Regions from separate parts of the Archangium minus genome, predicted to be linked through region 2. Evidence: riboswitches for the same ligand, from Rfam matches in the RefSeq annotation. Region 2 holds a riboswitch; the other holds the start of a gene.
The links. Region 2 has a riboswitch for thiamine pyrophosphate ahead of thiC (phosphomethylpyrimidine synthase ThiC). Riboswitches for the same ligand answer to the same signal wherever they lie in the genome.
Positions count from the first base shown of each region.

Region 1 (7,127 bases), 860 kb from region 2:
GCGTGCTCCACATCTTCACGCACGAGAACCGGCCGCGACTCGCCTGGTTCGACCGCAGCTACCGTGACGAGGATGCTCCCTCCGGTTCGCCTTTCCGGCCGCTCTATGACGACAAGATTGTCTACAGCGGACAGCCCATCGCGCTGGTCGTCGCCGAGACGCTCGAGGGGGCCCGCTATGCCGCGTCGCTCGTCCGGGTTGAGTACGACTCCCATTCACCCGAGACGGACCTGCGAGCCCGCCGTGAGGAGGCCTACGAGCCGCGAGAGGGAAAGGGCGGGTACGAGCCGCCGCCCAAGCCGAGGGGTCATGCCGACAAAGCCCTCGCCAGGGCCGCTGTGCGGGTCGATGCGGAGTACTCGTCGCCCGTTGAGCACCACAACCCCATGGAGATGCACGCAACGACGGTCATCTACGAGACCGACGGCATGCTCACCGTCTACGACAAGACCCAGGGCGTGCAGAACAGCCAGCAATACATCTCGAAGGTGTTTCACCTCTCTCCGGAAGAGGTGCGTGTGCGCTCGCCTTTCGTCGGCGGGGCCTTCGGCTCGGGGTTGCGTCCGCAATATCAACTGTTCCTGGCGGTGATGGCGGCGCGCGAGCTGAAGCGCTCCGTCCGGGTGCCGCTGACGCGTCAGCAGATGTTCACCTTCGGCCACCGCCCCGAGACCGTGCAGCGGGTGGCGCTCGGCGCGTCGTCCGATGGCACCCTCGAAGCCGTCATCCACGAGGCGATCTCCGAGACCTCGCGCTTCGAGGATTACATTGAGGTCGTCGTCAACTGGTCGGGGTTGCTCTACCAGAGTGACAACGTGCGGCTGAATTACAAACTCGTTCAGCTGGACAACTACACACCCATCGACATGCGTGCGCCGGGCGCGGTCCTGGGCGTCTACGCGCTGGAATGCGCGATGGACGAGCTGGCCTACAAGGTGGGGATCGACCCACTCGAGTTGCGGCTGAAGAACTACGCCGAGCGGGATCAGAACCAGGACAAGCCCTTCTCGAGCAAGGAGCTGCGTGCCTGTTATCGGCAAGGCGCCGAGCGGTTCGGCTGGGCCAGGCGCACTCCCGCCCCTCGCTCGATGCGAGACGGCAAGCAACTGGTAGGTTGGGGCATGGCCACCGGCATCTGGGAAGCGATGCAACAGCAGGCCAGCGCAAAGGCGGTCTTGAGCATTGATGGCAAGCTCATCGTCAGCAGCGCCACCGCTGACATTGGGACTGGGACCTATACCGTCATGACCCAGATTGCCGCGGACACGCTCGGCCTTCCAGTGGAGGATGTGACGTTCAAGCTGGGTGATTCCTCGCTGCCCAAGGCACCCGTCGAAGGCGGCTCGTGGACCGTGTCCTCCGTTGGTTCGGCGGTGAAGGCTGTTTGCGAGAAGGTGCGCGAGCGGTTGTTCCAGCTCGCTCGGAAGGTGCGCGGCTCGCCGCTCGCGAAGGCGAGTCTGGACGAGGTGTCATTCGTCGAAGGGCACATCCGGCTGACGAAGGAGCCATCGCGGGCGGTGTCGCTCACCGAGGCCATGCGACACGGCGAGGTCCTCAGCATCGAAGAAGAGACGTTGGCCCTGCCCAACATGCCCAAGCAATCGAGGTTCACCCGGTGCACACACTCGGCGGTGTTCGCGGAGGTGAAGGTCGACGAGGACCTCGGCACTGTGAAGGTGACGCGTGTCGTCAGCGCCATCGCGGGAGGCCGGGTCTTGAACCCGAAGACGGCGCGAAGCCAGATCCTCGGTGGGGTTGTCTGGGGGATTGGCATGGCCCTGGAAGAGGAGTCGGCCATGGATCAGAAGCTCGGCCGGTTCATGAACCACAACCTGGCCGAGTACCACGTCCCCGTGAACGCCGATGTGCAGGACATCGACGTCATCTTCGTCGAGGAGGACGATTCGATCGTCAACCCGCTCGGTGCCAAGGGGTTGGGGGAGATCGGCATCGTCGGCGTGGCGGCCGCGATTGCCAACGCCATCTTCCACGCGACGGGAAGGCGCGTCCGGAATCTGCCGATCACGCCCGACAAGCTGCTGTAGGGCGTGACGCGGTCCGCTGAAGCCTACGGCTTGGGGATGAGGATCAGATCCTCATCCTGCGTCAGGCGGTACACCCCGTCCGCCTCCTGGCAGCGTTCGGCGTGCTTGCGAATCCTGGCGTCGAGCGCGCGCGCCTCGTGCTCGCTCAGGGCGGCGAGTTGTTCTGGAGTGCAACAGTCCTCGAACACGAAGAAGCGGCAGAGCGTGTACATCTCCTCGAAGGAGGTCGCGGAGAAACCATTCAGGGTCGTGGCCACTTCGTAGGGGAGTTGCTTCTCCTTCAGGACGGCATGGAGTTGCTCGCTGCTGATCACCGTCTGTGTGAAGTCGCGATGCAGCTCGTAGTTCTGTCCGCGGCCGGAGCCGAGGACAATCAGGCAGTAGCCTCCCGGGCGCACGCGCGCGAGCAGCCGGTCGACGAACCGTCCCCAGTTGGCGACGGGCACGTGGTACAGGACGTGCGAGCAGAGGACGAGATCGTACTGCTCGGGTGACTGATAGCCCTCCAGGTCCGTGTGAAAGAGCTGGGCTCCGGGGTGCTCGAACGCGCTGAGCTGGTTTCGATTGGGCTCGAGCAGGGTGAGCGAACCGAAATGCGGCGCGAGCCGCCGGGCGACCGTGCCTGGTCCCGCGCCCACATCAAGCAGCGACGGGCGCTTGGGCATCCGGGAGAGGAGATTCTGCTCGACCCACTGCCCGATGTTCTCGTGGTGCCTGGCCGTCTTGGCGAGCAGGTGGAAGGCGGTGGCGTAGTCTTGGGGTGAGAGCGTGATGTTCATGGTGCGAGCTCCTCGGGAATCAGTCCCGACGTGAGTCCCTATCGTGCTCTCTCTGCATCAGAAGGGTAGGGGAGCGTGTCGAACATCGGGTGCAGGAGCCCCTTGCCGTCGCGTCGCCCGGCTGCTAGCCATGGGCCATTCCGTTGGGGTGCCCCTTCCCGGGGGCTGAGAGGCCAGGCGCCAACCCATCGAACCTGATCCGGCTAGGACCGGCGTAGGGAACGGAGAGCTGCAAGGGCGCGCGATCTCTCAATCGTGGCCCTGGAGCTTCCTCTGAACCCTCGCCGGTAAGAGAGGAAGCGCGATGCAGACGCCCACAGCCCTTGCGAGCACCCTCACCGCCCAGAACGCCCACCGCGTCTTCGGGGTGGAGGTCTGGGCATGAGCGGCTACACGATCCTCGGCGCCGGGGTCATGGGCCTCTGCACCGCCGTCGAGCTCGCGAGCCGTGGCGGGAGGGTGACGCTGGTTGATCCCCAGCCCGAACCGGGCCCCCATGCCTGTTCTTGGTGGGCGGGTGGGATGCTCGCCCCCTTCTGCGAGGGAGAGACGGCTGAAGAGCCGGTCATCCGGCTCGGCCAGACCGCCGCTGACTGGTGGGTGGCTCAGGGGGTGGAGGTCATTCGCCGCGGCACGTTGGTCCTCGCCCTGGGCCGCGACCGGGCCGAGCTCGACCGCTTCGCCGCCCGGACGCGGGAGCACCAGTGGGTGGGTCGCGAGGAGCTCGCCGCGCTCGAACCCGATCTCGACGGCCGCTTCCACCGCGGGCTCTTCTTCCCAACCGAGGCGCATCTGACGCCGCGCGTGGCCCTCTCCACCCTGCGCGCCCGTGCCGCGGCGCTCGGCGTCGCCTTCGCGCAGACCGCGCCCGAGGGCCAGCGCATCGACTGCCGGGGCCTTGCCGCGCGCGATGCGCTCCCCGAGCTCCGCGGTGTGAAGGGCGAGATGCTGGTGCTGCGCCTCCCCGAGCTGGCCCTCTCGCGCCCGATTCGGCTCCTCCACCCGCGGATCCCGATCTACCTCGTCCCTCGTGGCGACGGCATCTACATGCTCGGCGCCACGATGATCGAAAGCGCCCAGCGCGGGCGCGCGAGCGTCCGTTCCGTGATGGAGCTCCTCAGCGCCGCCTATGCACTGCACCCGGCCTTCGGCGAGGCGGAGATCCTCGAGATCGGCACCGATGCGCGGCCTGCCTTTCCTGACAACGTCCCGCGTCTCATCCAGCGCGACGGCACGCTCTTCCTCAATGGCCTCTACCGCCACGGCTACCTGATGGCGCCGGTGCTGGCGCGGATGGCGGCCGACCACCTTCTGTCCGGCAAACCCGTGGAGCTCTTGCAATGAAGATCACCGTGAATGGCGAGGCGCGCGAGACGTCGAGCGAAACGCTCGGCGCGCTCCTCCTGGAACTGGGTCATGGCAACGCCAAGGTCGCGACGGCAGTGAACGAGGCCTTCGTGCCCGCTGCGGCGCGAGACGGGCTGCGTCTCGCCGCGGGTGACCGGGTGGAAATCGTGGCGCCCCGGCAGGGAGGGTGAGCCAATGCCAGTCTTCTACGGAACCGAAGTCGCCTCGCCCCTGATGCTCGGCACCGCGCAATATCCCTCGCCCGCCGTGCTGGCCGAGGCCTTCCGTCGTTCGGGCGCGGGCGTCGCCACCGTCTCGGTTCGCCGCGAGGCGGGGGGTGAGCGGGCAGGGCAGGACTTCTGGCGCCTGATCTCAGGGCTCGGCGTGCGGGTGCTCCCCAACACTGCTGGCTGCCACAGTGTCCGCGAGGCGGTCACCACGGCCCAGATGGCGCGCGAGCTCTTTGAGACCGATTGGATCAAGCTCGAGGTGATTGGCAATGCCGACACGCTCCAGCCGGATCCCTTCGGCCTGGTCGAGGCGGCGCGGATCCTCGTGGCCGAGGGCTTCAAGGTCTTCCCCTACATGACCGAGGACCTGGTGCTCGCCGACCGCCTCTTGCAGGCGGGCTGCGAGGTGCTGATGCCCTGGGGCGCGCCGATCGGGACGGGGTTGGGGTTGCTCAATCCCTACGGCCTGCGCAGCCTGCGCGCGCACTTCCCCGATGTACCGATGGTGATTGACGCGGGGCTGGGCCTGCCGAGCCAGGCCGCCGCGGCGATGGAGATGGGCTTCGACGCGGTGCTCTTGAACACCGCTGTCGCCAAGGCGGGCGATCCCGCGGCGATGGCCGAGGGCTTCGCGAAGGCTCTGGAGGCTGGGCGCCTCGCCCGCGGCGCCGACCCGATGCCGCCGCGAGACATGGCCGCGCCCTCCACTCCGGTGATTGGAAAGGCCTTCCTGTGACGCTCGACCGCTTCTACCCGATCTTCGACGACGTGGACTGGCTGCCCCGAGCGCTTCCCTTGGGCGTGAAGCTTGTCCAGCTCCGCCTCAAGAACCGCGCGCCGGACGAGCTGCGCCGCCAGATTTCCGCCGCCCGCGACCTCTGCCGCAAGGCTGGTGCCGTGCTGGTGGTCAACGACTACTGGCAGCTTGCCATCGAGGAGGGCTGCGAGTGGCTGCATTTGGGGCAGGAGGATCTGGACGGTGCCGACCTTCCCGCCATCCGCCGCGCGGGGTTGCGCCTCGGCATCAGCACCCATGACCCCGCCGAGCTCGACCGCGCCCTCTCGCTTGCACCCGACTACGTCGCGCTGGGGCCGGTCTATCCCACCGTCCTCAAGCAGATGAAATGGCACCAGCAGGGGCTGGAGCGGGTGACGGAATGGAAACGCCTGATTGGCGACATTCCTCTCGTCGCCATCGGAGGAATGAGTACCGCCCGCGCTCCGGGCGTCTTCGCGGCGGGGGCTGACATCGTCTCGGTCGTGACCGACATCACGCTGAACCCCAACCCCGAGGCGCGGATCGCCGAATGGATGGAGGTGACGCGATGAGCCGCTATGCCAGACAGACGGCCGTGCTGGGGGAGGGCGCTCAGGAGCGGCTCCGGGCGGCGCGGGTCCTCGTCGTGGGGGCGGGGGGCCTGGGCGCGCCGGTGCTGCAATACCTGGTCGGGGCTGGGGTAGGGCACATCCGCCTCGTTGATCCCGACAGGGTGGATGAGAGCAACCTGCATCGCCAGACGCTCTTCCGTATGGGTGACCTTGGCCAGCCCAAGGCCGAGGCCTGCTCCCGCCACCTCGCCGGGCTCAACCCAGAGAGCGTGGTGGAGCCCGTGGTGGCCGCACTGGAGCCCGCCAATGCCCCGAAGCTCATCGAGGGCTGTGACCTGATCCTCGACTGCGCCGACAGCTTCGCGGTCAGCTACATCCTCTCGGACGTGTGCCTCGCGCGGGGCCTCCCGTACCTCTCCGCCTCCGTCACGGGGCGCGAGGGATATGTGGGTGGCTTCTGCGGCGGCGCGCCGAGCCTGCGCGCGGTCTTCCCCGACCTGCCGCAGAGGATGGGCAGTTGTGCCGAGACCGGCGTGCTCGGACCTGTCGTGGGAGTCATCGGTGCACTGCAGGCGCAGATGGCGCTGGCGCTGCTCGCGGGGGAGGCAGGCGTCCTCGGGAGGCTCATCACCTTTGACGGAGCGACCTTCCGCTCGGGCGGCTTCCGCTTCGACGGGGCGGAGGAGCCCGCGCATGCGCCGCGCTTCGTCTCCCCTTCGGAGATCAAGTCAGGAGACCTGACCATCGACCTGCGCGGGGTGGAGGAGGCTCCACTGATCCACCCGGCCGCGCGGCGCCTGAGCGTGGCCGAGGTCGGCCCCGGCATGGAGCTGCCCGAACCCGGCCAGCGCGCCGTGCTCGTGTGCCGCTCAGGCCTCCGTGCCTGGAGGGCGGCGGAACGCCTTGCGGCTATCTGGCCAGGAGACATAGCCCTCGTCGCCGCGGGCGACCCCGTTGGAGTTCAATCATAAAATAGGCAGTCCACAACGCCGCGCTCCTCGCGGCCTTGCCCGCCGCGGTGCAGGACCCACCGAGTGAGCCTGCCCCGGTCTACCTGACACAGGTCAGTCAGCGCCGCCGTACGACTCGTTGCACTCGACGTCCTCGGCTTCGGCCTCGTACTCCGAGATGGCCTTCATACAATCGTCGCGTGTGGCGTTCTCGCAGGCGCCGCGCACGGCGTTGTACAACGCTGTCTGGCGTGCGATGGAGCAGGGCGTCGAGCCCTCGTAGTTGGGGCCACACAGGCTCGACTCGCGCCCCGTGGTCTGCTCCTTCACGGCAATCTTCCCGTTCTTTACCGAGAAGCGGCGCGTGCGGAACTCGACCTCGGCGAAGGAGTCACCCTTGCAGTCGCTCAACGCGTCTTTCGTGGTGAGCACCACCGTTTTGCCATC
Region 1 covers NZ_CP043494.1:8,490,457-8,497,583, reverse strand. Annotated here, with positions in the region: gene F0U60_RS34530 (xanthine dehydrogenase family protein molybdopterin-binding subunit) at 1-2,045, shown strand, start outside; gene F0U60_RS34525 (class I SAM-dependent methyltransferase) at 2,069-2,824, opposite strand; TPP riboswitch at 2,959-3,062, shown strand; gene F0U60_RS34520 (FAD-dependent oxidoreductase) at 3,206-4,168, shown strand; gene thiS (sulfur carrier protein ThiS) at 4,165-4,362, shown strand; gene F0U60_RS34510 (thiazole synthase) at 4,367-5,137, shown strand; gene F0U60_RS34505 (thiamine phosphate synthase) at 5,134-5,730, shown strand; gene F0U60_RS34500 (ThiF family adenylyltransferase) at 5,727-6,701, shown strand; gene F0U60_RS34495 (hypothetical protein) at 6,795-7,127, opposite strand, start outside.
Region 1: linked by a shared signal. The riboswitch ahead of F0U60_RS34520 (FAD-dependent oxidoreductase) and the one ahead of thiC (phosphomethylpyrimidine synthase ThiC) in region 2 are both predicted to bind thiamine pyrophosphate.

Region 2 (7,127 bases):
GTGCTCCTCACGGACATGAAGATGCCGGGCATGAGCGGGGCCGCGGCGGTGCACCACATCCGCAAGGTGGATCCGGGACTCGCCGCCGTGGTCATCACGGCCTATCCCGGAGAGGATGACCTCGAGACCGCTCGGCGCGAGGGGTTGCTCGCGGTGCTGCCCAAGCCCGTGCCCATTCCCACGCTCGTCTCGTTGTTGTCCGAGGCACGTCGGGACGGGCTGGTGGCGCTCGTCGAGGACGACCTGGCCCTCAGCGACAACCTCACCGAGGTGTTGCGTTCCCGCGGCTTCTCGTGTGTCACCGCGCGCTCGGTGCTGGACGCGGAGCAACTGGCCTCGGTACAGCCCTTCGCCGCGCTGGTGGACCTGCGGCTGCCGGGTGGCCCAGATGGAGAGGCGCTGCGCCGGCTGAGAGCGCGCTTCCCCGAGCTGCCGGTCTTCGTGATGACGGCCTTCCCGGAAGTGGTACCCGAGGCGGCCATGCCGGAGTACGCGGGCATCTTCCCCAAACCCTTCGATACGGCCGAGTTGCTGAACGTGCTGGAGCGCGTCCACGCTTCGCGTCGTCAGCAGGTGTCATGAGCCTTCCCCATTCATCTCATCGTCCTCGGGTACTCGTCGTCGATGACAACGCGGCCTTCCTCGACAACCTTCAGGAGTTGCTCGGCGACGCGGGTTACCTGGTGGAGGGAGCGAGCAGTTGCCGCGAGGCGCGCGAGCGGGCCGGGGACGGCTTCGACGTGGCGCTGGTGGACCTGCGGTTGCCGGACGGGGAGGGGACGGCGCTCGCCCGCGAGCTGAAGGAGAAGGTGCCCGAGTCCGAGGTGGTGCTGCTCACGGGCTTCGCCACGTTGGAGACGGCGGTGGCGGCGGTGCGCGCGGGGGCCTGCGCCTATCTGATGAAGCCCTGCGCGCCCAACGAGCTGCTTCTCACGCTGGAGCAGGCCATGCGCCAGGTGCGCCTGCAGGCCGAGAAGCGCGAGCTGGCGCGTCGGGCCCAGGTGACGGAGAAGCTCGCCGCGGTGGGCACGATGACGGCGGGGCTCTCCCATGAGATTCGCAACCCGCTCAACGCGGCGGCCCTCCAGCTCTCCGTGCTGGAGCGTCGGGTGCGGCGGCTCTCCGAGGACTTGCAGCCCAACCTCCTGGAGCCCCTGATGTTGGTGCGCGATGAGATCCGCCGGTTGGATCACATCCTCGAGGACTTCCTCCAGTTCGCGCGGCCGCGCGAGTTCCGCCCGGAGCCGGTGGAGCTGAAGACGCTGCTGCGGCGTGTGGTGGATCTCCTGGGGGGCCAGGCGGATGCTCGCCGCGTCCGGCTGGAGCTGGAAGGGGAGGGGCTCCTGTCGGTACCCCCCGTCTGGGGCGAGGAGGAGCGGTTGCGGCAGGTGATCATCAACCTGGCCATCAACGCGCTGGAGGCCACGCCGGCGGGAGGGCTCGTCCGTGTCTCCGCGGGCCGCGAGGGAGACATGGCGTGGATCACCGTGGACGACACGGGCCCGGGTGTCCCGCTGGAGGTTCGCGACCGGCTCTTCGAGCCCTTCTTCACCACGAAGGCGCAGGGCTCGGGGCTGGGCCTGTCCATCGTCCACTCCATCGTGACGCAGCACGGCGGCACGCTGGAGGTGGACAGCTCTCCGGAGGGTGGGGCGAGGTTCTTCCTGCGCCTGCCCCTGGCTCCCTGAGCTACTCGGAGACGGCCTCGGATTCCGAGTTCTCCTCCTCCGGACTCGGGGGCGGAGCGGGCTTGCCGTCCGTGGCGGCGCTGTACTCCTTGAGTCGGTACTGCACCTTGCGCACGCTGATGCCGAGGATCTCCGCGGCCCGCGTGGTGGAGCCGTGCACCATCTCCAGGGTACGGAGGATCGCCTCGCGTTCGATCTGCGCCAGCGAGGCGCCCGGGATGAGCGACGACGGCGATGAGCCGGTGGGCCGAGGGCCACGCAGCACGGGCGGCAGATCATCCGTCGTCAGCTCGTTGCCCGCGGCCAGCACCACGGCACGCTCAATGGCGTTCTCCAGCTCGCGGATGTTGCCCGGCCAGTCATACGACAGCAGCGCCTGCAGCGTGCCCGGTGCCAGCCCCCGCACGTCCTTGCCGTACGAGTCGCTGTACTTCTCCAGGAAGTGGTTCACCAGCGCGGGGATGTCGCTCTTGCGCTCGCGCAGAGCGGGCAACGTCACCGCCACCACGTTCAGCCGGTAGTAGAGGTCCTCGCGGAACCGGCCTGCCTTCACCTCGGCCGTCAAATCCCGATGGGTGGCCGCCACGATGCGCACGTCCACCTTCAGCGACTGCGTGCCGCCCACGCGCTCGAACTCGCGCTGTTGCAGCACGCGCAGCAGCTTCACCTGCACGGACGGGGAGATCTCACCAATCTCGTCCAGGAAGAGGGTGCCCCCGTCGGCCAGCTCGAAGCGGCCTTCCTTGCGGGCCAGCGCGCCGGTGAAGGCGCCCTTCTCGTGGCCGAACAGCTCGCTCTCCAGCAGGTTCTCGGAGAGCGCGGCGCAGTGCACCTTGATGAAGGGCTTGTCGCGCCGTTGGGACTCCTGGTGGATGGCCTGGGCGATCAGCTCCTTGCCCGTGCCGGACTCACCGAGGATGAGCACCGTGGCCCGGGTCGTCGCCGCCCGGCGCACCACGTCGTAGATGGCTTGGAGCTGGGGCGCTTCGCCGATGATGTTGTGGAAGCGCGTGCGCTGACGCACCTGCTCGCGCAGGGTCTCCGTCTCGCGCTTCAGGGCCCGCTTCTCCAAGGCCTTGCCCAGCACCACCAGCACGGCGTTGGCGTCCAGGGGCTTCACCAGGTAGTTCTCGGCGCCGGCGCGCATGGCCTCCACCGCCGTCTCCACGCTGGCGAAGGCGGTCATCACAATGAACGTGGCGTCCGAGCCCTGCTCGCGGGCCTTCGCCAGGAAGGTGAGCCCGTCCATCTTCGGCATGCGCACATCCGTCAGGACGGCGGCGGGCGAGAAATCGGCCAGGCGAGCGAGCCCCTCCTCGCCATTGGAGGCCTCGGCGACTTCATAACCTTCCTCGCCCAGGATGGTGGCGATGGCGCGGCGGGCATTGACCTCGTCGTCGACGACCAGGATGCGTTGAGCGGACATGGTGTGAACCGTAACAAGCAATCGCCCAGGACGGGCGAATTCCGGAGACGGTGAGCAACCACGCCCGGCACGCCGCGTCAAGGGTCGTAACCGGCTGCACGCCCCCCTCGCAGCCAACACCACGGCTGTTCATGGAGGCGATCCTCCTCGAGCGCCTCCTCGTGCTGCTCGTCCCAGGTGTCGATGATGGGCTCGATGCGCGGGGTAATCCGCAGCACGGAACTGGGGAAGCAGCGCTCCGGGAGCGCATCGAAGACGCGCCGGACGAGCGCCGCGTCATCCTCGTTCCGCACGGCCACATGGGGCCGGACGATCAGGTCCGTGTAGTGGGGGAGTCCATCCGGACCATCCACCCGGCGGGCCACCGCGGAGCTCTGGTAGAAAAGAATCTCCACACCCAGGGAACGCGCCTGCTCCAGGAAGGCCAAAAGGGTACGTCCCTCTACGGCGCCCACCAGCAGAGTCTCCGGGTTCCACTGCCCTTCCAGCTCATCAAGCTGTCCAGCCAAGGGAATGGCCGGTACCCGATCTCCAGACAGCCGTGCTCCATACTCCCTCTCCCACTGGAGCCGCGTCTCGAACTCGGTGATGGCAACGTAGGTCACATCGCACCTCCGGGTATCGTTTACCCATGATGGGACCTTCAATGTGCGTGCCGGAAAGACCTCCCAGCACGACAAAATGAGCACGCCTCGGCGGGCCTCAGGGCAGGAGGCTGAGTGCCCGCCTGCTCAGGTAGGTCGGATGAGCAACACCGGCCTGGAGCTGTTCTGAAGCACCTCCTGCGCCACCGAGCCCACCAGCGCTTTGCTCAACCCCGAGCGCCCATGGGTGGCCAGACAGATGATGTCGCAGCCATGCCGCTCGGCCGCCTGGTTGATGGCCTCGGACACCTTCCGTCCGTGCACCACCTCCACCCGCGTGGAGATGCCACGAGCAGCCGCCTCGGGAGGGATGAGTCCCCGCAGCTGCTCGGCGAGGCGCTCCTGCTCGGGGGTGTGGGCTGGGGCGCCCTGCGGCCCGAGGTACTGAGCGTAGAGGGGCGGTGTTCCGTCCAGGGGCTCCAGCACGTGCAGCAGGTAGACGGTGCCGCCGGCGGGGACGATCGAATAGGCATGGCGGATGGCGCTGACGCCCACCTCGGAGAGGTCCGTGGGGGCCAGCACCCGGCGCACCTCGGGGATGGTGAGCGCTGAGGCCATGCTGGCCGGCACACACAGCACCGAGACGGGCGATTCATGGACAATGCGCTGCGACACCGAGCCGTACCACCACTTGCTCGCTCCGGTGCGCTGGTGGGTGCCCACCACGATGAGATCTGCCTCTTCCTTGCGCGCCAGTGCGACCAGCGCATCCGAGGGCCGGCCCAGACCGATATCCAGGTGCACCCACACCGCGCCGGTGCCGGGCATGTCGCCCAGGCGGGCTGTGAGATCTCTCCGCAGCGCCTCTTCGACCTCGGACGTCACCTCGGACTCGGGGGAGAGGGGGACGCCATAGCGCACGTGGGCATCCGCGCCCCAGTAGTGGTGGGCAGCCACCACCTCGCAGTTGCCGAGCGTGCGCAGCTTGCGCACCCAGGCCACCGCCGCCTCCGAGGGCGAGGAGAAGTCCAAGCCCAGGAGCAGACGCAGGCTGCGCTCTCCACGAGCCCAGGCCTCCAGAGGGCCCGCCGAGCGGACGACCAGCACCGGGCACCGGGCGGACTGCACCACCCGCTCGGCCACGTTGCCGATGCGCCAGCGCGGCGCTCGCTGCCCATGGTGGGACACCACGATGAGCGAGGCATGAACGACGGCGGCATGCTCGACGAGCACCTCGTCCGGGGAGCCCTCTAGCAGGTGGAGTTCCACCCGCGTGTCTTCGGTGCGCAGCGCAGCGGCCTGTTCCTCCAGGCGGGCGAGCGCATCCCGACGCAGGGCCTCATCGGCCGAGGTGGTGCGCCCCGCGCTGCCGTACTCGGTGACGTGTACCAGGTGGAGCACCTCGCCACTGCGGCGGGCGAGTGCCGCCGCCGCCTTGGCTGCCGTCATCGCCCGTTCCGAGAAGTCCGTTCCGAAGACGATCGACATGGTGCTCCCCCATGGCCTGTCTCAGGCCTCGTACTCGGCCGCCAGGCTGCGGCGGTCCATATCCTCGATGAGGTGCTGGGCGTAGCGGACCATGTCCGCCTCCGTGAGGATGCCGACCAGCTCTCCGTCCGCTCCCACCACGGGCAGGCAGCCGTACTTGTTGTCCAGCATCAGCTTCACCGCGTCGCGGGTGGGCGTGTCCGAACGCACCGTCTTTACGTCACGCACCATGACGTCCGAGGCCCACAGCGGCTGCTTGGCAGGATCCGCTCCGCCGCGCTGCGCCGCGGCTCGCAGCAGATCGCGATGGGTGATGAGCCCTACGAGCTTGCCGTTACGGACCACCGGCAGGTGGCGGATGCGATGCAGGCGGAGCAACTCCTCTGCCAGGGCCAGGTTCTGGGTCTCCGTGAGCGTGACCAGATTGCTGTGGGTCATCAGCTCTCCGACGGTCTGCATACGTATCTCCGGTCCTCGTGTGTCGTGGGTTCTGAAAGAAGCTATTGCAGGTTTGGTTCCAAGGAGGTCTCCCCTCTGGGCCCGCCACGTTGGCTGCCATACGCGGTAGTTGCCAGCCGCAACGTTTTCGTGTTTTCGCGAGCCACCCGCAGATGCTGCGGGGACTTGCCTGATGGCTTCCTCGTGAACAGGGCGCCCTCCAAACGGTTGAAGCGGGGTCCTCCGGTGCGCTACACCCCAGCCCAGTCGCTAGGGGTGCCTCCGGAGAGAGGCTGAGACGGCCGTGGAGCGGCCAACCCTTGGAACCTGAACCGGTTAGCACCGGCGGAGGGAAGCGGCGGGCGCTCCTCTTCTTGCCCGCTCCCTTTGTCCGGGCAGAGGAGGAGTGACGTGAGCGGAGCCTCGAAGAGCCTCAAGGTGGATGGCAAGGTGCTGGAGGGTATTACCCGCGGGCCCCTACCGGCCTCGCGCAAGGTGTACGTGTCCGGCGTCCAGCACCCGGACATCCGCGTGCCCATGCGGGAGATCAGCCAGACGCCCACCCGCCACGGCCACGGTCCGGACGCGAAGGTGACGCCCAACCCCTCCATCCTCGTCTATGACTCGAGCGGCCCGTACACGGATCCCGACGCCACCCTCGATCTCCGGGCGGGGCTGCCCGCGCTGCGTGCCGAGTGGATCCGCCGCCGGGGGGACGTGGAGGAGTTGCCTGGAGTCACCTCCGAGTATGGCCGCACCCGCGAGTCGGACCCGCGCCTGAACGGGCTGCGCTTCGCCCACCGCCGCAAGCCGCTGGTGGCCAGGCCGGGTGCCAACGTCACCCAGATGCACTACGCCCGCAAGGGCATCATCACCCCGGAGATGGAGTTCGTGGCCGTGCGCGAGAACCTCAAGCGCGAGGCCGTGGCCGCCGAGCTGTCCCGGCAGCACCCGGGCCACTCCTGGGGCGCCGCCATCCCTCGGGAGATCACCCCTGAGTTCGTGCGGGACGAGGTGGCGCGGGGCCGGGCCATCATCCCGGCCAACATCAACCACCCGGAGCTGGAGCCGATGATCATCGGCCGCAACTTCCTGGTGAAGATCAACGCCAACATCGGCAACTCGGCCGTCACCTCTTCCATCGAGGAGGAGGTGGAGAAGATGGTGTGGTCCATCCGCTGGGGCGCGGACACGGTGATGGACCTGTCCACCGGCCGCAACATCCACGAGACGCGCGAGTGGATCCTCCGCAATGCCCCGGTGCCCATCGGCACGGTGCCCATCTACCAGGCGCTGGAGAAGGTGGGCGGCAAAGCCGAGGAGCTCACCTGGGAAATCTACCGCGACACCCTCATCGAGCAGTGTGAGCAGGGGGTGGACTACTTCACCATCCACGCCGGCGTGTTGCTGCGCTACATCCCGCTCACGGCGAAGCGCGTCACCGGCATCGTCAGCCGGGGTGGCTCCATCCTGGCCAAGTGGTGCCTGGCCCACCACAAGGAG
Region 2 covers NZ_CP043494.1:7,627,278-7,634,404, reverse strand. Annotated here, with positions in the region: gene F0U60_RS31025 (response regulator) at 1-582, shown strand, start outside; gene F0U60_RS31020 (sensor histidine kinase) at 579-1,688, shown strand; gene F0U60_RS31015 (sigma-54-dependent transcriptional regulator) at 1,690-3,114, opposite strand; gene F0U60_RS31010 (OsmC family protein) at 3,192-3,719, opposite strand; gene F0U60_RS31005 (universal stress protein) at 3,846-5,186, opposite strand; gene F0U60_RS31000 (CBS domain-containing protein) at 5,208-5,645, opposite strand; TPP riboswitch at 5,887-5,995, shown strand; gene thiC (phosphomethylpyrimidine synthase ThiC) at 6,036-7,127, shown strand, end outside.